3 regions of the Pseudoalteromonas sp. AOP7-A1-14 genome follow, and region 3 is predicted to be linked to each of the others. Evidence: predicted binding sites of a transcription regulator. Region 3 holds the regulator's gene; each other region holds the start of a gene.
What was found. The regulator sigma-54, encoded in region 3, starts transcription at its own class of promoters, with help from an activator protein. The targets are predictions, from matches to a motif close to GTTGGCACGNNNNTNGNNT.
Positions count from the first base shown of each region.

Region 1: a site for sigma-54 is predicted at 3,304-3,322, ahead of ACT3RM_RS06705 (DUF1328 domain-containing protein). Genes of this name have one in related genera too.
Region 2: a site for sigma-54 is predicted at 4,475-4,493, ahead of ACT3RM_RS00155 (YggN family protein). Genes of this name have one in related genera too.

Region 1 covers NZ_JBQSVO010000028.1:14,483-24,807, forward strand. The annotation lists gene ACT3RM_RS06690 (sodium ion-translocating decarboxylase subunit beta) at 1-782, opposite strand, end outside; gene oadA (sodium-extruding oxaloacetate decarboxylase subunit alpha) at 794-2,572, opposite strand; gene ACT3RM_RS06700 (OadG family protein) at 2,589-2,828, opposite strand; gene ACT3RM_RS06705 (DUF1328 domain-containing protein) at 3,364-3,534, shown strand; gene ACT3RM_RS06710 (hypothetical protein) at 3,584-3,775, shown strand; gene pdxJ (pyridoxine 5'-phosphate synthase) at 3,855-4,586, opposite strand; gene recO (DNA repair protein RecO) at 4,606-5,295, opposite strand; gene era (GTPase Era) at 5,313-6,245, opposite strand; gene rnc (ribonuclease III) at 6,235-6,912, opposite strand; gene lepB (signal peptidase I) at 6,915-7,850, opposite strand; gene lepA (translation elongation factor 4) at 7,876-9,663, opposite strand; gene ACT3RM_RS06745 (SoxR reducing system RseC family protein) at 9,731-10,180, opposite strand; gene ACT3RM_RS06750 (MucB/RseB C-terminal domain-containing protein) at 10,186-10,325, opposite strand, start outside.
Region 2 covers NZ_JBQSVO010000001.1:26,899-37,223, forward strand. The annotation lists gene ACT3RM_RS00130 (sugar O-acetyltransferase) at 1-549, opposite strand, end outside; tRNA gene ACT3RM_RS00135 (tRNA-Ser) at 859-951, opposite strand; tRNA gene ACT3RM_RS00140 (tRNA-Ser) at 1,002-1,092, opposite strand; gene ACT3RM_RS00145 (hypothetical protein) at 1,314-1,454, opposite strand; gene ACT3RM_RS00150 (hypothetical protein) at 2,644-2,904, opposite strand; gene ACT3RM_RS00155 (YggN family protein) at 3,620-4,426, opposite strand; gene ACT3RM_RS00160 (PA3496 family putative envelope integrity protein) at 4,825-5,013, shown strand; gene ACT3RM_RS00165 (glutathione peroxidase) at 5,052-5,540, opposite strand; gene ACT3RM_RS00170 (LysR family transcriptional regulator) at 5,624-6,541, opposite strand; gene ACT3RM_RS00175 (iron-containing alcohol dehydrogenase) at 6,643-7,797, shown strand; gene ACT3RM_RS00180 (AzlD domain-containing protein) at 7,813-8,112, opposite strand; gene ACT3RM_RS00185 (AzlC family ABC transporter permease) at 8,109-8,813, opposite strand; gene ACT3RM_RS00190 (cytochrome b/b6 domain-containing protein) at 8,920-9,576, shown strand; gene ACT3RM_RS00195 (S8 family serine peptidase) at 9,778-10,325, shown strand, end outside.
Region 3 covers NZ_JBQSVO010000011.1:15,868-26,192, reverse strand. The annotation lists gene ACT3RM_RS03575 (PTS sugar transporter subunit IIA) at 1-75, opposite strand, end outside; gene hpf (ribosome hibernation promoting factor) at 80-367, opposite strand; gene ACT3RM_RS03565 (RNA polymerase factor sigma-54) at 396-1,889, opposite strand; gene lptB (LPS export ABC transporter ATP-binding protein) at 1,951-2,676, opposite strand; gene lptA (lipopolysaccharide transport periplasmic protein LptA) at 2,673-3,197, opposite strand; gene lptC (LPS export ABC transporter periplasmic protein LptC) at 3,187-3,741, opposite strand; gene kdsC (3-deoxy-manno-octulosonate-8-phosphatase KdsC) at 3,738-4,289, opposite strand; gene ACT3RM_RS03540 (KpsF/GutQ family sugar-phosphate isomerase) at 4,289-5,260, opposite strand; gene ACT3RM_RS03535 (calcium/sodium antiporter) at 5,287-6,264, opposite strand; gene ACT3RM_RS03530 (ATP-binding cassette domain-containing protein) at 6,547-7,362, shown strand; gene mlaE (lipid asymmetry maintenance ABC transporter permease subunit MlaE) at 7,362-8,141, shown strand; gene mlaD (outer membrane lipid asymmetry maintenance protein MlaD) at 8,155-8,703, shown strand; gene ACT3RM_RS03515 (MlaC/ttg2D family ABC transporter substrate-binding protein) at 8,709-9,380, shown strand; gene ACT3RM_RS03510 (STAS domain-containing protein) at 9,373-9,666, shown strand; gene ACT3RM_RS03505 (BolA family protein) at 9,672-9,929, shown strand; gene murA (UDP-N-acetylglucosamine 1-carboxyvinyltransferase) at 9,942-10,325, shown strand, end outside.

The DNA of each region.
Region 1 (10,325 bases), on a different contig from region 3:
ACATTAATAATTTCATTTTGTGCACTGTTACTTAGCCGATCAACAACGCCAGACTCGCGCATTAAATTACCTAAACAGAACATACCTACTAGTGGGGTAGCCGCGGGTAAAAACAATATAGTTAAACTAAGCACCATCAGCGGGAAGAAGATCTTCTCTTTTTTGGATACAGCGCGTAACTGCGGCATCTGAATTTGACGTTCTTCTGGTTTCGTTAGCGCACGCATAATTGGCGGTTGGATAATAGGCACCAATGCCATATATGAATAAGCTGCAACGGCGATTGCGCCAAGTAGATCAGGGGCAAGTTTAGAGGCTAAGAAGATTGCTGTAGGCCCATCTGCCCCACCAATGATAGCGATAGCGGAAGCATCTTGTAAACTAAACTCAAAACCAGGCACATAATTTAATAGTATTGCGCCAAATAAGGTAGCAAAAATACCAAACTGCGCCGCAGCGCCTAGCAATAGCATACGAGGGTTAGCTATAAGCGCACTAAAGTCTGTCAGTGCCCCAACGCCCATAAATATAAGTAATGGGAATACACCAGTATCAATACCTATATGATAAACGTAATACAGTAGACCACCGGGGTCGGATAAACCGGCCACCGGGATATTTGTTAGTATTGCGCCAAAACCAATAGGTACCAATAATAAAGGTTCAAAGTTTTTAGCGATGGCTAAAAATAACAATAAACAGCCAACTGCAATCATAACAAGTGCAGGAAAAGTAAGGTTTGCGATGCCTGTGGCGTTCCAGAGGCTTAATACTCCATCCATCCTCTGTACTCCTACGCTAATGTGATCATGGCATCACCCGTAGATACTGAATCGCCTTCAGTAACGAGTATTTCTGAAATTGTGCCTGCATGGGTCGCACGTATTTCGGTTTCCATTTTCATAGCTTCCATGATGACAACCACTTCACCTTCTTCAACAGCCTGACCTGCTTTTACTTTTATTTTGAAGATATTACCAGCAAGTGGTGCATTTAGCGTTTCAGACGAAGCTACTGACGCTGATTGTGGAATAAGCTCGCTGTCTTTAAGCGTTACTTCTTTAAGCTCACCGCCTTGTGCAACGACAACGTCATAAACCTTGCCATCAACCTTAACGCTGTACTGTTCAGCAGTAACGGTTTTATCAGACGACTCGTTCGCTGGCTTTTCTGATTTAGCCGATTCAGCGCTAGGCACTGGCTCAAATGCATCAGGGTTATTGCGGTTTTTAAGGAATTTAAGGCCAATTTGCGGGAATAATGCATAAGTTAATACATCATCAATTTTTTCATCGCTAAGTTCAATACCTTGCTCCTGTGCTTCTTTTTCAAGCTCAGTTTGCAGGGTTTCAAGCTCTGGCACTATCTTATCAGCAGGGCGACAAGTAATTGCCTCTTCCCCTTCTAGTACGCGCTCTTGTAGTTCTTTATTCATTGGCGCAGGGGTTGCACCATATTCGCCTTTTAATACACCGGCAGTTTCTTTAGTAATCGTTTTATAACGCTCACCAGTTAATACATTTAATACTGCTTGCGTACCCACTATTTGCGAGGTCGGTGTAACCAATGGTAAAAAGCCTAGATCTTCACGAACACGTGGGATCTCAAGCAATACTTGGTCAAGCTTATCGCCAGCACCTTGCTCTTTAAGCTGGCTTTCCATGTTAGTTAACATGCCACCAGGCACTTGTGCGAGTAGAATACGACCATCAACGCCCTTTAAACTACCTTCAAAAGCGGCGTACTTTTTACGAACATCACGAAAATACGCTGCAATTTCTTCAAGCTGATTTAAGTCAAGTTCCGTATCGCGCTCAGTGCCTTCAACTATCGATACAATGGTTTCAGTAGCACTGTGGCCATAAGTCATACTCATTGACGAAATTGCAGTATCAAGCATGTCAATTCCTGCATCTATCGCTTTTTGATAAGTAGCAGTACTTAGCCCTGTTGTTGCATGGCACTGCATTGCAATTGGAATCGATACGGTTTCTTTTAAGCCTTTAATTAACTGCTCACAATCATAAGGTTTTAATAACCCCGCCATATCCTTAATACAAATAGAATGACAGCCTAGCTCTTCAAGCTCTTTTGCAAGCTTTAACCACATGTCTAACGTATGTACTGGACTTACAGTGTATGAAATGGTTCCTTGTGCATGCGCGCCAACTTTAACAGCCGCTTTAATGGCGGTTTCAAGGTTGCGTACATCGTTCATCGCATCAAAAATACGAAATACGTCAACGCCATTTTTATGGGCGCGCTCAACAAACTTTTCTACTACATCATCAGCATAATGACGATAGCCTAATAAGTTTTGACCACGCAACAACATTTGCTGCTTGGTATTTGGCATTGCGGCTTTTAAAGAACGAATGCGCTGCCAAGGATCTTCACCTAAATAACGAATACATGAATCAAAAGTAGCTCCGCCCCATGATTCTATTGACCAATAACCTGCGTCATCCAGTTTACTCGCAATTGGTAACATGTCATCAAGGCGCATACGTGTAGCCAGCAATGATTGGTGTGCGTCACGTAGTACAAGCTCTGTCAGTTTTAATTTAGCCATGAATTACCTCTTAGAATTATTGTTTGTTATTGTATTGAGCAATGGCCGCACTGATCGCAGCAACATGTTCACTAGGAACACCCTTTGCTTGAATTGACGCCTTTCGAGCAAGCGGCGCAACGGGATTTTCAAACCGCGCAGCTATTTTGGACATAAGTGAAATAGCCCAAATTAAAAACGAAAGAAAAAGAAATACTCCCACCATGCCTGTCAGCATTAAACTTGCCGCGGTAGTAAGTAAAGCACCTACATCCATCTTGCTCCCCTTGATAACTCAACCGAACAATTAAATAAAAATCCGATTATACTTAATATTTATGCACTAATCATAACAAAGCTCTATTTATTGTCTAGCACTTTGTCAAATGGTATAACCAATTACTACTAAAGTAACATATCAATATTTAACTTAATACTGTTGATAACAATGAAAACCGATAGGACTTAAACGATAAAAGCACTCGATATAGATAATAATTATAAAAGCGAAAAAACATGTGAGATTTAGCGCTTTAAAATAATGGCACTATAAAGAAAGTTAACTTAACATGAAATTGGTCTTACCAAGAATAAAATAGATATTATACGCTTATTTACGTATAAAACTCTCTGCGCCATAACTTACATTAATGGTATGAATAAGTTACATGACAAGTCGTAAAAATTACGTAACACTCAAATATACCCAGCTTGGAAAATAAATTAAAACAATAAAAATCAACAACTTAAAAAGTGGCACGTAACTCGCTTATCAATGATACGAACGATTTAGATGAACCAAGGAGAATACAATGTTACGCTGGACAATTACGTTTCTAGTTATTGCGTTAATCGCTGCAGTGTTAGGTTTTGGTGGTATCGCTGGTGCTGCTGCAGGAATAGCAAAAATAATCTTTTTTATATTTTTAGTACTATTAGTTATTTCATTAGTTTCTGGTGCCTTACGAGGAAAAAAACCCTAGATACTAATTAACTTATTAATCTTTTTAACCTTCGACAAGGAATTACATTATGAAATCATCAACAATTAAAGCAGGTGTTATCGCATTATTCGCAAGTTTTTTTATTATGGGTTGTGAAGATAACCATGCTGAGGATGCCGGAGAGCGCATTGATGAAGCTGTAACAGACGTGCAAAATGGTGTTGAAGACGCCTGTGAAGAAGCTAAAGAAGGCATGAATGCTGAAGAAACGAATTGCTAATAGCAATTTAGTTTAAAATTAAAAAAGCGACCCAATTGGGTCGCTTTTTTGTTATTAATTAAACCTATCTTATACTTAATTAAAGTCTTGCTTCAAGCATAAGGCGTTTCATATCGCGCACGGCTTTGTCTAAACCATCAATGGCTGCGCGAGCAATAATTGCATGGCCAATATTTAGTTCATATATTTCGGGCATTGCGGCAATCGGTTTTACATTGTGATAATGCAGTCCGTGGCCTGCATTGACGACTAAGCCAATACTAGCAGCATACTCTACACCTTGGCGGATATGTTCAAGCTCTTTTTGTGTGTCAGCATCATTTTGTGCATCCGCATAAGCGCCAGTATGAATTTCAACATAAGGGGCATTACACACTTTTGCGGCATCTAACTGGGCTTTATCTGCATCAATAAATAATGACACTTTAATGCCCTCATTGCTAAGCCTGGTAGTAGCTGCTTTTATTTTATCAAGATTTCCTGCCACATCTAAACCACCTTCAGTGGTAAGCTCTTCTCGCTTTTCAGGCACTAGGCAAACATATTCAGGCTGTATTTCAAGAGCAATATCAATCATCTCATCGGTTACCGCAATTTCAAGATTCATACGAGTTTGAATAGTTTTAGCCATAACATACACATCACGATCTTGAATATGACGTCTGTCTTCACGTAAATGAATAGTGATACCGTCCGCCCCCGCATGCTCTGCCACACTTGCAGCGTGTGCAGGATCAGGGTAACTAGTGCCGCGAGCTTGGCGTAAAGTAGCAATATGATCAACGTTTACACCTAAAAGAATGTCTTTCATGTTTTTACCTGTTTTTAAATTATTTAATAAAAAGCTCACGGCTTTTCAATGGCTTACTACCTAATAATGGTTTCATTAAGTAACGGCTTAGTTGTTTAGCAACGTGTAATACATCGTCTTGACGAAAATCATGTTGTGAAATAGCAATGAGTTGCAAACCTGTAAAACCGCTAACGGCTTTATCATTTTGTGCAATAAAACCCTGCTCTTCAAAATAGCGATAAAGCTTATCTTGATGGATTTTTTCACCTTCAGCATCATAGTCAAAATCAACTCCATAACCTAATAATTCAAGCAACTGAAATTCATACGAACGTAATATCGCCTGAGGCTCTTTTTCAATGCTTAACTTAGTTAAATGTTGTTGATATAAATTAAATGCCTGCTCTATAGGCTCATTAATTGGCACTATGCGATTTGTTAGCTCATTGAGGTAAAAGCCGCAATAAAGCTTATCGCCTGTAAGCTTCGGGGAGACGCCATGAAGCTCAAACCGATTAATATACTTTAGCTCATACTTACCGCTGTAATGGATTAATAGTGCTTGAAAAGGTTGTAGTTGAGCTTTATGTTTAGTGGCTTTGCGGCCGCTAATGCGTGCTAGCATTCTAAGCTGGCCAACACCTTCTACCAACACATCTAGCATTACTTGTGAATCACTATAAGGACGTCGGTGTAATAAATATGCTGTGTAGAAGTCGCTATCCATAGAGGTGATTAAAGAGGCTAATCTTCACCATAACCTAAACTACGTAAAGCACGCTCGTCGTCAGCCCAACCAGATTTAACTTTTACCCAAAGCTCTAAAAACACTTTATTATCGAGCATTTCTTCAAGATCTTTACGAGCTTCACGGCCAATAACTTTTAGCTTTTCGCCTTTGTTACCAATCACCATACGCTTTTGCGTTTCACGCTCAACTAAAATAAGGCCATTGATGCGCCATACACCGTTGTCTTGCCATTTAAATTGTTCAATTTCAACGGTCACTGAATAAGGAAGTTCTTCACCCATAAAGCGCATTAGCTTTTCACGAATAACCTCAGCAGCCATAAAACGCATTGATCGGTCGGTAACATAATCTTCGGGGAAGTAAAACTCACAAAGCGGTAAACGCTTAGTTACTTCGTCTTTAATTAGACTTAAGTTTTTACCTTGCGTTGCTGATACAGGCATGATGCCGATAAAATCAAACTTATCGCTCAACCATTTCATATGCGGCAGTACTAAGTCACGATCTTTTACCAGATCGATCTTATTCATCACAAGTAAAACCGGCTTACCGCTTCTCTGAACTTTGTTAAGCACCATCTCGTCGTCAGCATTCCAGTGCGTGCCTTCAACTACAAAAATAATCAGTTCAACATCCCCAATAGAGCTTGATGCGGCACGATTCATTAAACGGTTAATTGCGCGCTTTTCTTCAACATGAAGGCCCGGTGTATCAACATACACCGCTTGATGTTTACCTTCGGTATGAATACCCATGATACGGTGACGTGTAGTTTGTGGTTTACGCGAGGTAATACTTACTTTTTGCTCAATAATTTCATTAAGCAGCGTTGATTTACCTACATTCGGTCTACCAACAATAGCAATCATGCCACAGTAAGTGTCTAATTCTTCAGTTTTAGACTGGATCAGGGTATCAAGATTCATGTTTAAATAACTTTAATGCTTTTTCAGCCGCTTTTTGCTCTGCTTTACGGCGTGAGCTGCCAACTGAGATAATACTATCCATACCGTCAACTATACATTCAACCGTGAACGTTTGATTATGAGCCTGCCCTTTTGTGTCAACAACAGTATAACCAGGCAATGATAATTTGCGTGCCTGTAAATACTCTTGTAGTAAGGTTTTAGGATCTTTTTGATTAAGCCCTGGAGAAATAGCATCTAAACGAGACTCATACCATGCTAATATCAAATCACCACAGCTATCTATATCTGAATCTAAGAACACCGCGCCTATAATTGCTTCTACAGCATCAGCAAGGGTTGATTCGCGTCTAAAGCCACCACTTTTAAGCTCACCCGGACCTAAGCGTAAATAATCACCTAGTCCAAACTCTAAGCCAAATTCAGCTAAAGTTTGCCCGCGCACAAGGGTTGAGCGCATACGGCTTAAGTCACCTTCACGTGCCTTTGGGAACTTGCTATACAGTGCGTTGGCAATGACAAAGCTTAAAATTGAATCACCTAAAAACTCTAAGCGTTCATTATGTTGGCCTTTATGGCTACGATGCGTCATTGCCTGCTCAAGTAAGGCTTGATCAGCGAATGTATAACCTATTTTTTTATATAACTCTGTTACGTTTTTTTTCATCGTTACTGAATATTACCTAGGCGCTCAAAACGAACACCAGTTGGAACCCATCCGGGTAAAATGTTCTCTGGGCCATTTTCAAATTCAAAACTCATCCATATAAAGACGGCTTTACCCACTAAGTTTTCTTTTGGTACAAAACCCCAAAAACGACTATCTTGACTGTTGTCGCGGTTATCACCCATCATAAAGTAATGATCTGCCGGTACTACCCACTCATCAGATGGAGTTCCTGGCTGCTGATAGTAACGCCCTTTTAATTCGAGCGCTTCTGGGTTAATTAAAATATCATGTTGTACTGCGGCTAAATTTTCATTTAAACGCACTAAATCCATTGAGCCTTGCTTAAATTCATCACGATTGATAATTTCCATATCAACCTTATTATACTCATTACATAAAAGTTCGCCCTGTTGGGTTTCGCCTTGACTGCAATTTGGTTGAATATAAAGACGCTTATTACGATAAACAATTTTATCACCAGGTAAACCAATTGCGCGCTTAATGTAATCAACCCTATCATCAAGCGGATATTTAAATACCACAATGTCACCACGTTCTGGCTCACTCACATCAGCTAACTGAGAACGCCAAACAGGATCTTTAATTCCATAAGCATATTTTTGCACTAAAATAAAATCACCCACTAATAAAGTAGGCATCATAGAACCCGATGGGATTTGAAACGGTTCAAAGATAAATGAGCGAAAAATAGTGATCGCTGCAATCATTGGAAAAATAGATTTTGCCGTTTCAGTTATGCTCGGTTCTGGAGCAACTAATGCTGCAGCCTCTTCACTTAGCTCCCCACCAGCTGAACCTTTCGCAAGGGCTAAGCGCTGCTGTCTTTTGGGCGCATAAATAAAATGATCAATTAACCAAATTAAACCAGAGCCTAACGTTAACAGCACTAAAAAAACTGAAAAGTAACCCGCCATGCATTAATTCCTTACTATCGTTTATTTACTTACCTACTTTAAGGATAGCTAAGAATGCATCTTGTGGTATTTCGACGTTACCAAGCTGCTTCATTCGCTTTTTACCTTCTTTTTGCTTTTGTAATAATTTCTTTTTACGACTGACATCACCACCATAACATTTTGCGATAACGTTTTTACGTAACTGTTTAACCGTTGTACGAGCAATAACATTCGGACCAATCGCGGCCTGAATTGCAATATCAAACATTTGACGTGGGATCAGTTCTTTTAATGCATCAGCTAATAAGCGCCCACGTGATTGTGAAAGATCACGATGTACAATAATCGCTAGCGCATCAACACGTTCACCGTTAATTAAAATATCAACTCGGACCATATCTGACTCTTGAAAGCGCTTAAAGTTATAATCAAGAGAAGCAAAGCCACGACTGGTTGATTTTAACTTATCAAAAAAGTCCATCACCACTTCAGCCATTGGTATCTCGTAGGTCACTGCTACTTGCTTTCCATGATAGGTCATCTTAGTTTGCATACCGCGCTTTTCAACACACAGCATAATAACATTACCTAAGTATTCTTGCGGCACTAATATATTTGCTTCAACAATAGGCTCACGAATTGAGATAATATCATTAACGGGAGGCAAATCTGACGGGTTATCAACCTGGCTAATTCCTTCTTTAGTTTCTACCTCATAGATAACCGTTGGTGCAGTTGTGATAAGGTCAATATCGTACTCACGTTCAAGACGTTCTTGAATAATCTCCATGTGTAGCATGCCTAAAAAGCCACAACGAAAACCAAAACCAAGTGCAGTTGAATTTTCTGGTTCGAAAAATAAAGATGCGTCATTCAGACTTAATTTGTTCAATGCATCACGGAACGATTCATAATCATCTGATGAAATTGGGAACATACCAGCATAAACTTGTGGTTTAATTTTTTGAAAACCCGGTAAACGCTCAGGAGCTGAGTTTTTAGCTAGAGTGATTGTATCACCAACAGGTGCGCCATGAATTTCTTTAATACCAGCAATAACAAAACCAACTTCACCAGTGCTTAATACACCTGTGTTAGTTTGTTTAGGAGTGAAAATCCCCACTTTATCAGTAAGGTGAACCTGCTGATTCGACATAATTTTTATTTTATCGCCAGTGCGTAATTCACCGTGCTTAATACGCACCAACGAAACAACGCCTTGATATGGGTCAAACCATGAATCAATGATCAATGCTTGCAGAGGTTTATCTTTATCGCCTATTGGTGGTGGGATATCGCGTACGATCATTTCCAATACTTCCTCGATACCAACACCTGTTTTAGCACTACAGCGCACAGCATCTAAAGCATCAATACCAATAATATCTTCGATTTCTTCAGCAGCACGAAGTGGTTCAGCTTGCGGTAAATCTATTTTATTAAGTACCGGAATAACCTCTAAATCCATTTCAATAGCGGTGTAACAGTTAGCTAGTGTCTGCGCCTCAACACCTTGTCCAGCATCAACAACCAGTAAGGCGCCTTCACAAGCTGCTAAAGAACGTGATACTTCATAAGTAAAATCAACGTGTCCTGGTGTATCGATAAAGTTAAGCTGGTAGGTTTCACCATCACTTGCTTTATAATTTAGAGTTACACTTTGTGCCTTGATGGTAATACCGCGCTCACGCTCAATATCCATCGAATCCAACACTTGTTGCTGCATTTCACGGTCTGTTAAACCACCACACACTCGGATCAAGCGGTCAGAGAGTGTCGATTTACCATGGTCGATATGGGCTATGATCGAAAAATTACGGATATGCTTCATAAACTGGATTCTAAACTTCTTTTAGTGGACTAAGTGTATAAGACGGTAATTTTACATTTAATTGGCCTCAATCTCCATCTATTTGCGTTAAAGGAATGCTGATTGGATGAATTTTTATTATTTTAATCTCATGTTGTATGCTCTTAACTCGGGTTTTAGCCAGCATATAGCCTACAAAGCCGCCCATTATTGCGGCTATAATTTGCCACAACTCAGGCAGTGAAAAAACTCCTGCTGTTATCAATGCAAAACCCAGACTAAACAATAATGGCAGCATATAAACTGCAAAAGCGTGTTTTACAACATGGCTATCATCAAGCGCTAAGGTAACTTTTTGGCCAATTTCTAGTGGAGCATCAAACTTATAGGGAAAGGTTTTCTTCGCAGTGCCAAACAATTTACTAAATACTTGCGAGCCACAACGGCCATTACAGCCTTCGCATGCTTGCTTTTGTTCGGCTTCTAAATAAGCTGTGGTGTCATTAATAGACGCCACAGTAAGGGTTTGTTCAATCATAGTGGTTAGAGGGGTCTAGCAACTGATTCAGCTATCGCCTTTGCTGTGGAGGAAGGGATATTGCCCACCACTGAAACATCGAAACCTCCGCCGTTGTGTACATACACTGTTGTTGCGCCTGACGATAGTGACCCGCTTGGTCGAC
Region 2 (10,325 bases), on a different contig from region 3:
AGCCTCTATATTTTTGGTAACTTTACATGGATTACCAACGGCCACTGAATTGGCTGGAATGTTTTTAGTAACTACACTACCTGCGCCAATCACACAGTTATCGCCAATGTTTACTCCTGGCAACACCGACACATTACCGCCGAGCCAGACATCGTTACCGATTGTTATTGGTTTTCCAGATTCTGTGCTACGACGCTCAATAGGGTCGATAGGGTGAGTGGCTGTTGAGATCATTACATGTGGGCCAAACATCACATTGCTACCAATCGTCACTTTGCAAACATCTAATATAGTTAAATTATGATTAGCATAAAAGTTATCACCTAATTCAATATTGCGACCAAAATCACAGTAAAACATTGGCTCAAGATACGCTTTGCCTCTAAATTTAAGTAATTCGCCAAGAATTTTAACTCGCTCATGAGGCGTTGTAGGATCAGCCAAATTAAACTGATGGCAAATAACCTTTGCGTGAGTGCGCGCTTTCGCAAGTTCGGGATCGGAGGCGACATAAGGTAAGCCCGCCAACATTTTTTCAAGTTCAGTCATAGTATTAGTCATAAGATTAGTTCGCGTAAGTAAAGGTGACTAAGATTATAAAATACTAACAAAAACTAACAAGAGGGCCTAACGCAGTGAGATTATTGCAGATTTGAAGTCGGAATTTGCTGATCATTACAGGAAATGAATAGGCTTGCTTATGTCCATGTACTTTACCCTTCGGCCGCACTACGTGCGTTTAACTTGGTTTAAGACAACGTTTGGGCGAACCCTGTAGAAGCTTCTCACCTGCCTTCTGTTATTTTTTATAACAAAAAAAGCCCCACAATAAATTGTGGGGCTTTCTTCGATAATAAATGGCGGAGAAGGAGGGATTCGAACCCTCGATAGAGCTACAAACCCTATACTCCCTTAGCAGGGGAGCGCCTTCGGCCACTCGGCCACCTCTCCGGCGCATAAACTGTTATTTTGATAATCGAGTGAATCACCAAAACATAAAATGGTGGAGAGATAGGGATTTGAACCCTAGAGGGGCTACAAACCCCTGCCGGTTTTCAAGACCGGTGCATTCGGCCACTCTGCCATCTCTCCGTTGGGAAAGAATAATACGCAGGTGATTGAGGTGTGTAAATAGCAAAATGTTCGTTTGATGGTTTTTTGTTCTAAAAAGGCTTTTTTATTATATAGATGGGCGTAAATAGCGTATTTATAGATTAAATAATAAAGGGTTGCAGCAAACGAGGAGCTAAAGAAGAGTCTTCATTTAGTGGTTGGATGTTTGCTGCACCGCTAAAATAATCATGGTTGGGTGATTATTTGTATTGAATTACGCCGCCTAATGCGAGCGCTTTTCCATACTGGTTAAGTCTAGCTAACATTTTTGCTTTGCGATTGGTTGATTTAGTTGCCACAGGTGGGGTTGCTGCGCCATTTAATGTATTTACTGGTGTCATTACTTTTGCTCCGAATTGTTTTGGTTGAAAACGTGCGTATTTTGCATGCTATTTGGATAAAAAGACAACGATAAAAATTGAGGTTGAAGGATTAGTTTTATTTATCTGAAAGTGGCTATTAACTTGTTGTTAAGTTTGTGAGATTTTAAGGTGTTGCATTTTTATGCATAGCGGTTTATTTTTAACTTGTTGTGTTTATTCATTTTTATTTTTATTTTGTATAGGTTTATGCATTTGAATATAAAGTGGCTGCGTAATTATTCAGATTAATATAATTTGCTTTTTTGTGTTTTTAAGTGGCCGTTAAGTCTAGCAAGGAAAAGCGTATGTAGATGGTGGTAACAAGAGAGTCTATAGCTAAAAAAATACTAAAAAATAATTGATTAATTACTATAGGCTACCTCAAGGAAGGGGTTAAGTATCGACTAGTTAACCAATGGGAGCTTTGACTTAAACCGTGAAAAAGTTTGCCAGGTCGCTTTAGTGTTTTTAGTAGTGGTAATAAGGGCTGATAGGTTGCTGCACTTAACAGTGAATGCATTATTTAATAGTGGTTGTATCATTAGCGTTTTTATCATGTGAAACAGATAATAACTTTGCACGGGGCTTTAACTGTAAAGCTAAAACTTAATGCAGCGCTGCTTTGAGTTTAAAGCCAAGTTATATCGATACCAGCCACAATTAAAACGTTTGGTTTATTAATTAAAGCCGATGGGAGTTTATCAGTTTAACGCGAGCTAAAAATAGTGTTCATCCATCTGTCTTGCGTTATAAAAAAGTAAAGTATAAAAAAAGCGCCTACTAGGTAGGCGCTTTGGCGTTAGTTGCGCAATAGCGCACTCTAACTGGGGATAGAGCTTTTTTGCTGAAATGATCTGGCAGCAAAAAAGCGTTAATTCGCTTGGTGGGCGGGCGTCAGTACAATAGCATTACCGAGTAGCACTAAACTAAACCCTAAAAAGGTATTAGCTTGCCAAATAAAGTATTCAAAAATACTACTTAGCGTTACTGCAACTAACGAAATAATACTATTACGTAACAGACCCGCTCTGGGCGGATATTTTTAGTAAAGCTAAGTAGCATGTAAAGGAAATCACAATACCGAAGACCGCGAACTAAAGCAGTGATAACCAATAGCTACTCAGGGCAGAAATAACAAAATTACTATTACTTAATAGTACATATATGGCTAAGCCAAGTGCACTATATAACATGCCCCATATGTTAACTTATATAGCACCAATATGTTACCTTGCATGGCACCAATACAGTGCAATGAGTTGCGCTCACTCACCATATTGCCCAATGAGGCCACAAAGGTACCCGTAAGTGCAAGGAGTAACCCGACGAACACCCAGTTACTCAAGTCGAATTGCTGGTTTTGTGGCCAAAACACGCTCATGATACCAATAACCTCCAGATTTGCACCAAAATAAATATGTTTTGCCATCTGTTTACCAATAACCTACAGGGTTGCACCAAAATAACTACGTCTTACAATCTGTTTAGTAAAGAATAACCGGGTATTGATTGTGTTCATTAAATAGCAGTATTGAAAATGTGATAGAGACCATTGCTGAGCTTTGGTAATTTGCGTCCAATAAAGTAATTTAAGCCAAAATTGCAAAGTGCCAGTAAGCCATGATCGTGAACTGAATTATGCATCGGTAACTTTTTACTTAATACCAATATCCAGGTTAGTACAATTGCTATATAACGCTGCGCTTTTCATACGTTGTGCCTTTAACCGTTGAGTTTAGAATCCTAGCTATCGTGTTGATTGGATTATAGCGGGTAAATTTGCAGCTCAAGTACGACGTTAAAAGTGTGCTTTGAATTGTTCGGCGCCGTGTATTAATCCGTGGACCTTGTATGAATTTATTGCCAGTGGTGAGTATGACCGTTATTTAGGCTGATTTAGGCCCAGAGTACGGTACAGTAAAACTTTTTCATTTAGCACTTTTTGTGGGTATAAGTATTACGCTAGGGGTTATTTTCTGTGGGAAAGAAGTACCGTAGTTGCTTTAGAATAAGCTTTGGCTTGCCATGGGGTGAGAGCGTTTAGAGGTGGTTTTTTATACTTTGGCAGAATTAACTCAGCAAGCTAAAAGTAAAAAAGCAGCAAGTGGAATTAAGCCATTTGCTGCAAAAGGGATATCAAAACTTTACTGTTTAGAGGTGTTTTGCTTGTAGCTAAACAATGAGTAGCTTTTTAACTCAGGAAGCAGCGTTACAAGTTGCTGCTCTTGCTCTGCAATAACCGAAAAGTTACTGCATAACGTATCTGCGCGTTTTTCTAAACGTTTAGCCTGCTGCTCTACTTTGGTTTCTATTGCTGTGCCCATGTTTTCCATGCGTTGTTCAAAGCTTTTCATGTCGCCACCTGAGTCCATCATTTGTGAGCCTACCGCCATTAAAATACTACCCATGGACTGGCTGATTGCAGATTCAACCGCAGCTGATATTTGCTCTTCAAAATCTGATTCAAAGTTTTCACCAAATTTTTGAAAGCTTTGCTGGCCCATCACAAAATCATCTTGCTGGTAAAAAGTATCGTTTACTTTAGTTTCAATATCAGCCATTAACTTGTCGATACTATCAAGCTCTTCAATATTAAATGCTTGAGCGACTTCATTAATTGCAACACCTGCAATTTTTACGCTTTCTAGGGCTATATCAGCAACTTCGGGTAATTGGCTACGCAGGCTTTCCGAGTAATCGTTGATTGCTTGGCGCTGCTCACTATTAAGTGTAATACTTTGATCATCGATATAAAGTTGGTTGTCATTAACAATTTTCATGGTGTGATTATCACTGGTGAAGATCTCTAACTCGTTAGGCTTAATACGCACGTCATTATGAAACTCAACGTCGCACTGCTCACCATTAAAAGAAATATTATTATCATGATCGTTATGCGCCATTACAGAAGTCGTAATGAGTAATGAGCTAATTAACAGTAACTTTTTCATGTTATTTTCCATCTTATTTGAAATAATAATTCGTTATTATGTAGTTATTATCAAGCTTAATGCCAATTGTATTTTGTATTTATAAACAAGGAGTTAACGTTTTACGATGAACTTTATGTAAAGCCTTTTATTAAAAATAAACTAATAGTTAGTCAATTTGACTAATAAATCCTGGGTAATAAAATTTTTTTATCGTTTCGATAAAAAAGTCTCACTTTCTAAAATTCAAATTTAGCGCTATTTATTCACATTAATGACATAGAAGCTATTTAAGGTAGCAATATGGCTTTATTTTAATGCGCCTTCATAGTCTGGATAGCCGCATTAAATTTATTTAATCTACCAGCTTTTGTCGCAATGAGCGTTTGGTTGGTTTCAAGCATTTTATGGAGTGGGTTGTGAGTAAGACATTTAGTTACGATGCGCTAGATGATGATTTTGTTGAAGACGAGTACGAAATGGTCGGGCGCAATCAACATGACAAGAAAAAGCAAAAAGTGAAAAAAAAGTTGGAAGACTACCTGGAGCAAAAACGCTTGCGTAAAAGTATAGGTGATGATGACTTTGATGAGTACTTAAACGACTAAAAGTAAAGAGGCCTAATGCCTCTTTATTGTTTTAATGCTTACGACTTATTTTTAAGCGCCTTAACAATCGCACTTTCAATTTGCTGTGGCTTGGTAAAAGGCGCAAAACGCTGAATTGCCTGGCCATCTGAACCAATTAAAAACTTGGTGAAATTCCATTTTATTTTGCGAGTAAATAGCCCCGGAAGTTGTGACTTCAAATGGCGAAAAATTGCGTGAGCATGCTCGCCGTTTACATCAACCTTATTCATCACCGTAAAATCTACACCATAGTTAATTAAACAGCCTTTAGCTATTTCATCTGCATTACCGGGCTCTTGCTTACCAAATTGGTTACAAGGAAAAGCCAGCACCACTAAACCCAGCTCAGCATATTTTTTATGTAGTGTTTGTAGCCCTTCATATTGCTTAGTAAAGCCGCACTCACTGGCGGTATTGACTATTAATACGACTTTATTTTTTAGATCGCTAAATTCGTAGGGTTGGCCTTGCAAGGTCATCGTTGAAAGTTGATAAAAGTCATTCATGTTGGCTCAATAATTATTATTGTTATTTGCGTCAATATTAACTTGAGTACTGAGTTATGCAAAGCCGAACTTTTAATAATCCCTTACATTTCACTGCTAAAACTTTTTAGTAAATACTCTATCAGTAGCCTAACCCGATACGGCATTAAGTCTTTACGCGGGTAAACCAACCATGAGGCGTTATCAGTTACTTGAAATTCTTCTAAAATAGTAAGTAGCTGGCCAGTTGCTACATATTCATCAACAATATCAGCTGCTAAGTGAGCAATACCAAGCCCTGCTAAAGTGGCGCCTAGCAGTGCTCTAGGGTGGCTGCTACGCCAGTTACCCGTTACTTTTACTTCTTGCACCTCGTTATTTACATTAAAGCGCCAGCGGTTACCCATGGCAATTAGGCAATTATGTTGCTGTAGTTGTATTGGCTGTGTGGGAGTTGAGTTATGTTTTAAATAAGTAGGGCTGGCCACTAAGGTCATAAAACGTGGACAAAGGGGGCGAGCAATTAAATTAGAGTCTTGCATGCGGCCAAAGCGAATGGCTAAATCAAAACCCTCTTCGACTAAATCAACATTGCGGTTGTTAAAGTCAATTTCAATTTCTACTTCAGGGTAGTCTGTAACAAATTCGGCTATTTTAGGCGCTACCTGTGCAGCCATAAATTCACCAGCACCTGAAATACGAATAAGCCCTTTAGGTTTTCGTTGCTCACCTTGCAGTTGATTGTTGGCATCAATCAACTCTTGTTTGATGGCTTTTAGTTTTACCGCGTATTCGCGACCTGTATCCGTTAGGTTTATTTTACGCGTAGTGCGCTGAAATAAAATTGAGCCAAGGCGCGCCTCTAATTGTTGAACTTGACGGCTAATGTGGGAGGTAGACACATCCATCTTTTTTGCGGCTTGTGTAAAGCTGCCGTATTCAACCACGTGTAAAAATTCATCGAGTCCTTGCCACATAGGAATATTTCCAATATAGATATAATTATTACTTATATCATTCATTGTTGCATACATGCAAAGGAGATTACCTGCTGAACCACTTCTTTTTAGAAATTAAGGACCTACAATATACTGCATATTAATGACACAATGATGGATAAAAAATGCTAAATTTTAGTTTTTCAAACCCGACGAAAATTCACTTCGGCGAACAACAAATTGCAGAAATTAAACAAGAAATACCTAAAAACTCAAAAGTACTTGTTACTTACGGTGGCGGCAGCATTAAAAAAAATGGCATCTATGAGCAAGTCAGCGATGCACTAAGTGAGCATCAATGGTTTGAATTTGCAGGTATTGAACCAAACCCAAGCTACCAAACGTGTATGAAGGCCGTTGCATTAGTTAAAGAAAAGCAGATTGATTATATTCTAGCAGTGGGCGGTGGCTCGGTTATTGACGGTAGTAAGTTCATTGCTGCTGCGGCTAACTTTGATGGTGAGCCGTGGGATATTTTAGCCAAGGGTGCTGAAATTAAATCTGCGATTGCATTGGGTGTCGTACTAACTTTGCCAGCAACAGGTTCAGAATCAAACAAAATGAGCGTGATATCTAACCTTGAAACTGACTCTAAATTGCCATTTGGCAGCCCCTTTGTGCAGCCACAATTTGCAGTGCTTGATCCGGCTGTTACTTACTCATTACCTAAACGCCAAGTAGCCAACGGTATTGTTGATGCGTTTGTGCATACTATGGAGCAGTACTTAACTTATGATGTTGGCGGTAAGCTGCAAGACCGCTTCGCAGAAGGTATTTTAATGACCTTAATAGAAGAAGGTCCTAAAACATTTAGCGAGCCAGATAACTACCAAGTGCGCGCCAATGTTATGTGGTCAGCAACTATGGCGCTCAATGGTTTAATTGGTGCTGGTGTGCCACAAGATTGGGCAACACATATGCTTGGTCATGAAATGACCGCTGTGTACGGCCTTGATCATGCGCAAACTTTAGCAATTGTGTTACCGCGAATGATGTTAGAGCAGCAAGAAACCAAGCGCGATAAAATTTTGCAATACGCCGAGCGTGTATTAGGCCTTGATATTACTGATGAAAATGAAGCCATTAAGCAAGCGGTAGTCGCCACAGAAGCGTTTTTTCATAGCGTTAATATGCCAACTCGATTGAGTGATTATAACTTAGGTGAAGAAGTTGCAGATAAAATAGTATCGCAGCTTGAACGCCACGGCATGACAGCACTTGGCGAACGTGAGCAAGTGACGATAGATAAAAGCCGTAAAATTTTATTAGCGAGCGTTTAATACAGGTTTAACTCGTTAGTTTAAAATCAAAAATAAACCCATGCCTACCAATGTTGTGTAGTAAATGTTGTGCGTTTTATAGGCCACAATAATGGCTGCAACAGCGGCGCTCAGGTATGGGTTTTGCCAATCTAAATTAATCCCCTCATCAGTGACAAACACAATCGGCACCCAAATAGCGGTAAGTACAGCGGGTGCGCTAAAACTTAAAAACTGCTGCATTTTAGGCCCAACTTTAAATGGTAAAGCGCGGTGTAAAAATAAATAGCGAGTAAAAAAGGTAATACAGGCCATGAGCAAAATAGTGGTCATCATGCGCTGTGCTCCTTCTTTGTTTGGATGCGACTAATTAAGTAACCGACACTCATTGCTGTTAAAGCCGCTGCAACGAGCCAAAGTTGCAAGCCTTGGCTTTTTAAAACAGTAGCAACAATACCGGCCGTTATTACTGTGGCTAAAGTAGCCAAATTTTTTATGCCTGGGATAACCAGTGCAATAAAGGTGGCGGCGATGGCAAAGTCGAGGCCAAGATTAGTTAGGTCTGGTAATAAACTACCCGCCACAATGCCAATCAAGGTCCATAAATTCCACGCGATATAAAAACTAAATCCTGCACTTAGGGCGTAAATTAAGCGCACTTTTGTTCGGTATGCTTTACGGTGATGCGAAAATGCAAAGAGCTCATCAGTCAGTACAAAGCTTACAGGTAAGCGCCAGCGTATAGGTTTATCAATCACTTTATGGCGAACAGCTAAACCGTATAAAAAATGCCGAGAACTAATAATAAAAGTAGTAAATAAAATAGTTAATAAGGGGGGGTTACCCGCCATTAGTTCAATAGCAACGAGTTGCGCAGAACCTGCAAAGACGAGTAATGACATGACTTGAGTTTCAAACGCAGTAAAGCCATTTTGAATCGCCAACGAGCCGCACAAAATTCCCCATGGTATCACAGCAAGGCACAGCGGCAGCATGTCTAAAAAACCTTTCAAAATGGCGCGGTAAGTCGACTTCATAAAATAGTACTCTTTTTATTCTTTTTTTGTCATAGATAAATCAAGCGGTAATGCTAAAATACCGTAAGTTTGAAATAATACCCTTTTTATTGGCTTGAGGTTAGTGATGACAAAAATTAAAGTATGGGACGGTTTTATTCGAAGTTTTCATTGGCTGTTAGTAATCGCTATGGCAACACTTTACTTTAGCGCTGAAGAAGCAATGATGGAACTGCATTTTGTTGCAGGCTTTTTTACAATCGCACTACTGGCTACACGACTTATCTGGGGCTTTATTGGCAGTAAAACAGCCAAGTTAAGCGCGCTTATTCATTCACCTATTAAAGCATTTAAGTCGTTTACTGAAACAGATGAAAAGCCAGGCCATGGCGCAGCGGGTAGTTATATGGTGATTGCATTTTTTGGTTTGCTGATTGTGCAATTAATTTCAGGGCTGATGAATAGCGATGACATTCTCATTGATGGTCCTTTGGTGGAATATATTTCAAGTGATACTGTGGATTTTGCCGGTTGGCTTCATAGTATCAATTTTGATATTTTATTTTATGCGATTATTTTGCATGTTGTAGCGATTGCTATTTATAGTATTAAAGGCAAGCCATTAGTTAAAGCGATGATCACAGGCAGTAAAGAGCAGCAAAGTCCCGCTCCAGCAGAATCAGTGACCAAAACTCCTTGGCTAGCTTTTGCCATTTTTGCTGTGCTATTAATTGTGCTAATGCTTACGTGGGGTAAAGAACCACTGAGCTATTTGTTTAGTTAGTTATTCTTTTTTATCAGCTATTTACATTTGTTTACATTGTAATGTTTTGTTATTTATAGTTTTATTTTTTTTTTAGATATATTGGTACCCTAACGGTTATTTATTGTGATTTAATTGTTATTGATGTTAATTTGATTTGCCATTACGTGGCATTTCATGTGCTTGATATCACTTAAACAAAAAACATTTCCAGGGATTAATATGTCTAAAACAATAAAAATTTCAGCTGTCGCAGCTGCAGTTGCTGTTACATTTGCAGCAACTAGTTCAATAGCAGCCCCCACTTTCGATAAAGTTTTTAAATCAGAAACTTCAAGTATTAAACAATACTCTCAAAATAAAACTCAACAAACGAAAACGCGTTATATTGTACAGCTAGAAGATGAACCTCTAGCCACTTATGAAGGTGATATTGTTGGTTTAATGGCTACTTCATCATCTGTGACAGGAGATAGTAAAGTACAACTAGGTTCACAAGCTGCTGTTAAATATAGAAGCTATTTAAAAGCAAAACAAAAACAACTAACACAAAGCATTGCCAAAGTAAGTGGAGCTAAAGTATCTAAATCATTTGATACATTATTTAATGGTGTTGTTGTTGAAGGGGAGTCTAATCAACTAGCTGCTTTATCATCATTACCAGGTGTAAAAAAAGTATTTTTAGATACTGAGTATCATGCAGTGATGGATGCATCGATTGATGTTGTTAAAGGGATCGAGGCATGGGAAGCTCTCGGTGGGCAATCAGA
Region 3 (10,325 bases):
AATAATGCGTTTTTTGCTATTAAAAAGGACCGCAGCTTTACTGCAGTCCTGACAAGTAAGTGAGCTTAATTTCATAGGATTAATGTCGAGCAATCTTCTCTTTGTGTTTGATTACTTGGCGGTCTAGTTTATTTATAAGTCCGTCAATCGCGGCGTACATGTCTTGGTGCTGTGTCGAAGCGAACAACTCCGCGCCACTGACATGTAAAGTGGCTTCTGCTTTTTGCTTTAGTTTTACTACATCAAGAATGACATGCACATTGTTTATATGATCAAAGTGCCTTTCTAGCTTCGCAAATTTACTATTTACATAGTCTCTTAATGAATCAGTAATATCTACATGGCGACCCGTTAAATTTAATTGCATAAGCATTTTCCTTCTGTGTGTTAACGCCTTAAATCAAACTTTTTCTTTGGTTCGATGGTGGAATAGCAAGCGACTCGCGGTATTTTGCAATGGTGCGTCTAGCCACTTTTATTCCTTGCTCTGCCAATATATCTGCTATTTTGCTATCACTCAACGGTTTCGCTGAGTTTTCTGCGCTGACTAGCTTTTTGATCAGAGCACGAATAGCTGTTGATGAGCATTCCCCCCCATTTTCGGTGCTTACATGACTTGAAAAAAAGTATTTCAACTCAAAAATACCGCGTGGAGTATGCATATATTTTTGCGTAGTTACTCGCGAAATTGTTGACTCATGCATTTCCACCATTTCAGCTACATCATTTAAAACCATTGGGCGCATAGCTTCGGGTCCATGTTCAAAAAAACCTTGTTGTTGCTGCACAATGCAGTTAGTTACTTTTAATAAAGTATCGTTACGGCTTTCTAAGCTTTTAATAAACCATTTGGCTTCTTGCAGATGAGAGCGAATGAACTGGCTGTCACTGCTTGATTTAACAGAGCGAGACATTGCCGCATACTGGCTGTTTACACGAATTTTTGGCATGCTGTCGGGGTTAAGCTCAACTATCCAGCGGCCTTTTATTTTCTTCACTGACACATCAGGAATAACGTACTCAGATTCTTCACGCACAATGGTATCAGCCGGCTTGGGATTGAGACTGTGAATGAGCGTCATAACCTCTTTAAGCTCGTCTTCTTTAAGCTTAGTCTTTTTCATTAAAGTACGGTAATCACGACTGGCTAATAAATCGATATGATCAGTTAGAACCTTTTTTGTCTCGCTAATCCAAGGGGTTGCGGGATCAAATTGATTTAGTTGAATACATAGGCATTCAGGTAAGCTGCGTGCGCCGATGCCGATTGGGTCAAAAAGTTGAATTCTCTTTAACACAGCTTGTATTTCATCAAGTTCTATTTCTTCTTCGCCGCCTTGATTCAAGCTTTCTAATAAGTCTTCACAACTAACGGTTAAAATACCTGATTCATCGATGCCTTCAACAATAGCTAAAGCGATCGCCTCATCAGTGGGACTAAATGGCGTTAACTGTAGTTGCCACATTAAATATTCGTGCAGTGTTTCTGTTGATGCACCTTGATAAATAGATTCATCTTCAGGCATTGGCCCTGATGACGTATTAGGGGCTGCACTCATGTACTCATCCCACGTAACGTCCATTGCCATTTCGTCACTCACGGTTTCTTTAGTTAATGCTTCTGAGCTTTCTTGTTCGTATTCGCTTGAGGTTTCGTCTGGCGAAGCGCTAACCGTGACATCATCTGTATCTTGCTTTTGTTCATTTTTACCAGCATCTTCGTCACTAAAATTTTGTTCTTCAACCTCAAGTAATGGGTTGCTATCTAACGCTTCTTGTATTTCTTGCTGGAGATCCAATGTACTAAGTTGCAGCAGGCGTATCGCTTGTTGCAGCTGTGGTGTCATTGTAAGTTGCTGGCCCATGCGCAGCTGTAATGATTGCCTCATGTATCTCTAACAATCCTTTTTAAAATGTTGTCATAATTAATACTAGCAGATGCTAGTCGATTTAGAGTCTAAACTGTTCACCTAGGTAAACATCGCGCACTGTTTTATTATTTAATACGTTTTCAGGAGTGCCAGATGCAATTAGCTCCCCATGAGAAACAATGTAGGCTTTTTCACAAACATCAAGGGTTTCTCGTACATTGTGATCAGTAATAAGTACGCCTATACCTCGGTTTTTAAGGTGTTCAATAATCTTCTTTATATCTAACACTGAAATAGGGTCAACACCAGCAAAAGGCTCATCTAAAAGAATAAATTTAGGATTGGCTGCTAATGCGCGAGCTATTTCTACCCGGCGGCGTTCACCACCAGACAATGCCATGCCTTGGCTATCACGAATGTGTTGAATACTTAGTTCGTCAAGTAATTCATTTAGTACCTCTTCGCGTTCAGTCTTTTTTAGTTCTTTACGAGTTTCTAAAATTGCCATTAAATTTTGGTAAACGGTGAGTTTACGAAAAATTGATGATTCTTGTGGTAAATAGCCAATTCCTAAGCGTGCGCGGCTGTGCATTGGTAGTAGCGTTATGTCTTGCTCATCAATAGTAATACGCCCTTTATCACTTGGAACTAAACCAACAATCATATAAAAAGTGGTGGTTTTACCCGCACCATTTGGGCCAAGTAAGCCAACAATACTACCTGCACTGACTTCAAGACCGACATTTTTTACGACTTCGCGGCCTTTATAGCTTTTTGCTAAAAATTCTGCTTTTAAAGTGCTCATGGTTGGCCTTTTTCGTTATCTTTTTTGCTGTTTATAGGCACTAAAATGGTGTGTACTCGGTCGTCAGAGTTTTCATCTTTTTCGGCGCTAATAAGCTGTTGCTGCATATCGTAGGTGATGCTTTTAGCATTAATTTCTTGTCCTGCCTGAGTCACTTTAGCATCACCAACTAGGGTCAAAAAGCGTTTTGCTACGTCGTAACGTACTTCATTGGCGCTGGCGCTCATTACAGTGCCATCGGTTTGCTTTTCTTCAAAGTAGGCAGGCTTGCCTGTTGCGATTAACAATTGTTTATTTTCGCCTAAATCGCCGCGTTTATGAACCTCAAGGCGATCGGCTGTAATATGACGATTACCATGAATTACTTCGACATTTTTTTCAAAAATCCCCACATTTTCTTTAAGTTGTGCTTGCTGCTTATCGGCACTAATTGATACTTGATCTGCAGGCGGCGTGGCTGCGATTGTTGAAAAAGCGATGAATAGGCTTGGTAATAGTATTTTAGTTAGTTTATTGGTCATAATATATGGTTCGCGTATGGTTGATAAGTTCTATCACTTCGGCTTTTAAATCGGCTTCGAGGCCGCGGCCAGTGATCTTTAAATTCGGACCGATTAATTCTACCGGCTGCGCTGAACGCATGGTTTGTGCTTCGATATTTACTTCAATGTTGTCGGCGTTAATATTTTCAATCATAGCATTACTAGTTAAATTTTTAGCCACAACATCACCGTCTAAAATAAGGGTGTTGTTTTCGTATAACGTGGCTTCTTTAGCGTTTATTCGCCAAGTCTGTTGTTCGTTATATATTGTAAATATAGGCTGTTCAAAGTAAGTAAAGCCAAGCTTTCGGTAAAGCTCCATTTTTGTCGCTGTGACTTTATGGCTTATTTTGCCTTGTTCATCATAAGCTGTTTGCTTAAGGGCAACTGCTACATAATCAGGCTTAGCGATGATTTTTTCTTGTTTATTTTGATTGTCTAGAGGTTGATTAAAGTACGGATACCATAACCAAACCATAGTCGCTACAAATAAAATAGATAGAATTATACGCGCGCTATTCATGAGCTTGTGCCTGTGTTTGTTAACTGTTTATTATTAACTAACATCAGTAAGTCGGTTAATTCACGCACTGCACCAAACCCACCCGGTAGCATAGTTGTATAATGAGCAAGGCGCTTTATAAGTGGGTGCGCATCATTTACCGCTACCGCAAAGCCAACTTGTTCCATTACAGGCAAGTCAGGGCCATCGTCGCCGATATAAGCGATTTGGTCATCGTTGAGCTTTAATTTATTTTTAAGCTCTTGATAGCTTAGTAACTTATCCTCTTGGCCTTGGTAAATATGTTGTACGGTTAGGCTAGTCATGCGCTGCTGAACTATCTGTGAATGACGCCCGGTGATCACCGCAACTTCAAAGCCACTATTAATAAGCGCTTTAATGCCAAAACCATCTTTGGTGTTAAATGCTTTTAACTCTTCGCCTTGGTTACCTAAATAGATGCGACCATCTGAAAATACGCCATCAATATCACAAATCAGCATTTTGATTTTTTTTGCGCGTTGCTCTACGTCGTGGCTTAGAGGCTGGTATAAATCAGAAAATTGCATTATAAAACTCCAGCTTTAAGTAAATCTTGCATGTTTAACGCGCCAATAGGGCGGTTGTTATCATCAACCACAATTAAACCGTTGATGCGTTGACGTTCCATTATATTTAGTGCTTCAGCAGCTAGCAATTGTGCTTTGGCGGTTGTACACGAACGGGTCATTACTTCAATGATTGGGGTGCCATGAATATCAATACGTTGCTCTAAAATACGGCGTAAATCACCATCAGTAAATAACCCTGCTAATAAGCCTTGGTTATCGACAATGGCTGTCATGCCAAGGCCTTTTGCCGACATTTCAATTAATGCGTCTTTAATGGTTTGCTTATCAGTGATAATAGGCACTAGCTCATTGGCATGCATCACATCGTTTAAGCACAGTAGTAAGCGCTTACCTAGGCTTCCGCCAGGGTGTGAAAGTGCAAAATCATCAGCGGTAAAACCACGAGCTTCAAGCAGTGCAACTGCCATGGCATCGCCCATGGCAAGTGTGGCGGTGGTGCTGGCAGTTGGGGCTAACCCCAGTGGACAGGCTTCCTCAGTGACTTTAATGCACACATGTGCATTAGCGAGGGTAGCCATAGTTGACTGCGGGTTTCCTGTCATGCTTATTACTTTTGCGCCAATACGTTTTAGTACCGGTATAATATTAAGTACTTCGCTGGTTTCACCTGAATTTGAAATGAGCATAACAACATCATTTGGGGTGATCATGCCTAAATCGCCATGACTGGCTTCACCAGGATGAACAAAAAAAGCTGGGGTCCCGGTACTGGCGAGTGTTGCAGCAATTTTATTGCCAATATGACCAGATTTACCCATGCCAATTACAATAACGCGGCCATCACATTGATACATTAACTGGCAAGCCTGATTGAAGTTATCATTCAAATATTGGCTTATATCTACAAGCGCTTGGCGTTCTATTTCAAGTACTCGCTTACCTTGCTCTATAAAATTTAGCTGCGTCATTGTGCTACTCGTATGATGAATGGCTGTTAGCCAACTTGGCTGAAAATATAGCCTTGATAGGCAATAAATGCGACTAGTAATAAACCGCCTTCTACTCTATTAATGCGGTGTGTGCCTCTAAAACTCAAGGACATGACGATAAGTGCAATTGTTGCGCCTATCATTATCAGTACATCTCGGTTGGCTGCTGATGGGTCGATAATTGACGGATTAATAATACCTGCCAATGGTAAAACAGCTAGAATATTAAAAATATTAGAGCCGACAATATTACCTAGAGCTAAATCGTCCTCTTTTTTTAATACCCCAGCAACGCTAGCAGCAAGTTCGGGTAAGCTGGTGCCAATGGCAATGATGGTTAAACCAATAACTAAATCGCTTAAGCCAAAATATTTTGCAATATCGACCGCAGAGCCGACTAAAAAGTGCGAGCTAATAGGGAGTAATATTATACCCACTGCTAACCAAAATACGGCTGACTTAGTTGGTACATTATTAGGCACGTCTTCGCAGGCCTCGCTGACAAATGGGTCATCAGCTTGAGTTTGTTTTTTGGCTTTAATTGATATAGTAATAAGGCCAGCAATAAATACGATAAACGCAACCAGTAGCGCAATACCTTCAGTGAATGAAAAGTAGTTATCTGAAAATACGTACCAAGTAGCCACTGAAATCAGTAATACTAATGGCATTTCACGTTTTAATGTTGATGAAGAAACTGATAAGGGCCGTAATAGTGCTGTGATACCCAACACTAGAAAAATATTAGTGATATTTGAACCTATCGCATTACCTACCGCAGTGTCTGTTTTACCAGCAAGCGCTGCTGATGCTGAAACCATCATTTCGGGAGCTGAAGAGCCCATTGCAACCACCGTTAATCCGATGATTAAAGTAGGTATCCCCATGTTTTTTGCCAGAGCTGCAGCGCCATAAACAAAGCGGTCTGCACTCCAAACTAGTGCCGCAAAACCTAAAATTAAAATGACAAATGATGTCAGCATGCCTGTACGCCAATTTTTTTAAACGAGATGACTATAAATAGTATCAAAAGCCAACATGAAAGTATAAATAAAAGAATCCGGTCAATTTGCTAGGATTGTGTACTAAGTCTCTTTAAAATGCGGGGCTGTATATACGTACGTAAATAAAATATTTAAGGGTAGGTTAAGCCAATAAAGGTGAGGATTAGATGGTTATGTAATAGAATATTACAAAATTTTACGATTTGTTTTTTCCATCTTGCTGCAAAAAGCCTTAAAATAGGGGAACTAGTGAAAATAGTTATGGAGAGCGACTTGTCGCAACCAATAGTAGAGATCAAGGATGTAACCTTTTTGCGAGGTGAACGCATCATATATAAAAATATGAGCTTCAATGTCCCAAAAGGAAAAATCACCGCGATTATGGGGCCCAGTGGTATTGGTAAAACCACCTTGTTACGTCTAGTGGGTGGGCAATTAAAACCCGACTGTGGTGAAATTCTGTTTGAAGGCAGCAATATTCCGAGTATGTCGCGTAAAGCACTATATGCTGCGCGTACTAAAATGAGTATGCTATTTCAAAGCGGCGCCTTATTTACCGATATGTCAGTGTTTGACAACATTGCGTTTCCTCTACGCGAACATACTAGCCTAAGTGAAGATTTAATTCGTCTAGTAGTCATTTTAAAGCTGCAAGCCGTAGGGCTTCGTGGCGCGCAAGATTTAATGCCATCAGAGTTATCAGGTGGTATGGCAAGGCGTGCAGCCCTTGCACGCGCTATTGCTTTAGACCCTGAATTAATCATGTACGATGAACCTTTTGCAGGACAAGACCCTATTTCCATGGGAGTACTAGTTAAGCTGATTAAGTCCCTTAATGAAGTGTTGGGATTATCATCGTTAATTGTTACTCATGATGTTACAGAGGTAATGAGCATTGCCGATCATGTTATTATCATTGCAGAACAAGGTGTTATTGGTGAAGGTTCTCCTGAACAAATGCGTAATCATGAATCGCCTTTAGTACAACAGTTTTTAAAAGGTCTATCAGACGGCCCTGTGCCATTTCACTTCCCAGCAACGCCTTATCAAGACGAATTACTTGGAGGGCAACAATAATGCTCGATTTACTACAACGCTTAGGGCATAAAACCTTGGGCCGTTTTGCGGCGCTGGGTCGTTCATCACAAATGTTGGTGGGTGCACTAGCTAATGTGCCGAATATTAAAAAAGGTACACCGTTACTGATCCGCCAATTATATATGGTTGGCTCTCAGTCGTTATTAATTATCATGGTGTCGGGTCTATTTATTGGTATGGTGTTGGCTTTACAAGGCTATACTGTCCTTGTTGGTTATGGCGCTGAAGATAGTTTAGGCCCTCTGGTTGCCTTGAGCTTACTAAGAGAGCTTGGACCTGTGGTTACTGCATTACTGTTTGCTGGGCGTGCAGGCAGTGCGTTAACGGCCGAAATTGGCTTGATGAAAGCAACAGAGCAGTTGTCGAGCTTGGAAATGATGGCAATTGATCCGCTTAAGCGTATTATTGCACCGCGTTTTTGGGCCGGCTTTATAAGTATGCCATTGTTGGCACTGATTTTTTCAGCAGTCGCTATTATTGGAGCACACCTTGTTGGGGTTGACTGGTTGGGGGTTGATTCGGGGAGTTTTTGGTCAATCATGCAATCGCAAGTATCTTTTCAACAAGATATTTTGAACGGTATGATCAAAAGCTTCGTATTTGCTTTAGTAGTGACATGGATTGCACTTTATAAAGGTTATGATTGTGTACCAACCTCAGAAGGGATCAGCAGAGCAACTACCGAAACGGTAGTGCATTCTTCTCTTGCTGTATTAGGTTTTGACTTTATTTTGACAGCGGTAATGTTTACCAGCTAATAGGGTATTAATAATGAATTCACGGAAATTAGAAATTTTAGTTGGTTTTTTTGTGGCTCTCGGTATTGCCGCACTTGCTATGTTAGCGCTTAAAGTGGCTAATGCAGGTATTGGCGGTGGAGTTGAAACTTATCAATTAAAAGCCAAGTTTGACAATATTGGGTCCTTAAAAACCCGCGCACCGATTAAGGTGGGTGGTGTGGTTATTGGTCGAGTAGAATCAATTAAGGTTCATCCACAAGAGTTTGTCCCTGTGGTTGATATGACTATTGACGCGCAGTATCAGTGCCGGTTTTCTAACACTAGCTCAATTTCGATTTTGACTTCAGGTATTTTAGGTGAGCAATACTTAGGAATTAACCCTGTTATTGCGCCAAAATCAGCTGAACAACGTTGTATGGGTGTTGAGGTAACGAGCAACGATGGAGATGTTGGCTTAGATGAGCTGTTTGGTGTGCAAAGTAAAGCGCTAAATGATGGTGACTTTATTACTGATACTAAATCAGCGATAGTGCTTGAAGAATTAATCGGGCAGTTTTTATTCAACCAAGGTAGCGAGTAATTATTATGTTTAAGAAAATTTTATGTGTTGTTGGGCTCGTTTTTATGAGCGGTGCTACTCAGGCACAAGATGTTGATTTAAAAGACCCTTATAAAATGGTTCGCCAAGTAGCTGATAATACTTTTCAGCGTATTACTAAAGAACAGTCAATCATTAAAAAAGATAAAGAGCGTTTACGCGTTATTGTTAGTGAAGAGTTAATGCCTTATGTGGATTATAAGTATGCGGCTTTGCGTGTATTGGGTAGTCATGTTTCAAAAGTCAGAGCGATTAAAGATCCCGCTGAGCAAAAAAAGGCTATTGATGAAATTAAGCGCTTTATTGATGTATTTCAAGAGTATTTAGTCGCTACATACGCTGGTGTATTTACCCAATATAGCAATCAGAGCGTAGAGTTTTCTCCAGCAAAAGCGTTTGCAGGACAAGATGTAGTGCTAGTAAAAACAAAAATTGTTGAGTCAGGCAAACCTGATATTAAAATTGACTTCAAAGTACGTGAAAACCGCAGTGGTGAGTGGCGCGCTTATGATATGGTTGCTGAAGGTATTAGTTTACTTGATGCTAAACAAAGCGAACTACAAGGCATTTTACGCCAGCAAGGGCTTACCCATGTTAGTGACTTATTAGAACAAAAGAGCAAATTGCCAGTGCAATTTAGGGGTAACACAGGTGAGTAATCTCACGGTCAATAATTCGAGTGATGGACAATTTAAAATAAGTGGCGAGTTGACCCGACATTCAATCGCCACTGAACGACTTATTAACAAGCAGCCACAAAGTGGCCATAAAACATGGTATTTTGACCTTTCTGAGGTTACAAGGGTTGACACAGCGGGCTTAGCTTGGTTAATTCACTCTTTCAGAGAATTAAAGCAGCAAGGCGTTCGCCTTGAGTTGCAAAATATACCTGAACAGCTGCAAAAACTAATGCAGTTGGGTCAGGTTACAACCCTATTTGAGTGAGAGTTATGGAAACAAGTCAGGTCGAAGTCTTATTACGCGATGAGTTACAATTAGCTGAAGTACATGTTAAAGCCAATGGTAGTCATTACGAAGTGATAGCTGTAGGTGAGTGTTTTGACGGTTTAAACCGCGTCAAAAAGCAGCAATTGGTATATGCACCTTTAATGAATACTATTTCAGATGGCACAATTCACGCAGTATCTATTCGTGCTTTTACTCCTACCGAGTGGAAACGCGAGAAAAAACTCATTTTACCTCAATAATAAGGCTTGCTCATGGATCAATTCGTAATTCAGGGCGGCACAGGGCTGGCTGGTGAAGTCACGATCTCTGGCGCTAAGAACGCAGCATTACCCATTTTATTTGCAGCGTTACTTGCCGATGGTAAAAGCCATTTCTCAAATGTGCCACGTTTACGCGATATTGGCACCACAGAGGCATTATTAAAAACTCTTGGTGCCGACGTACAGTGGCAACAAGATACACTCGTTATCGATGGCAGTGTGGTCGATAAAACGTTAGCTCCTTATGATTTAGTAAAGCAAATGCGAGCGTCTGTATTAGCGCTTGGGCCTTTAGTTGCTCGCTTTGGTCAGGCGCAAGTGTCACTGCCTGGTGGTTGTGCTATCGGTGCTCGCCCGGTTGATATTCATATCAAA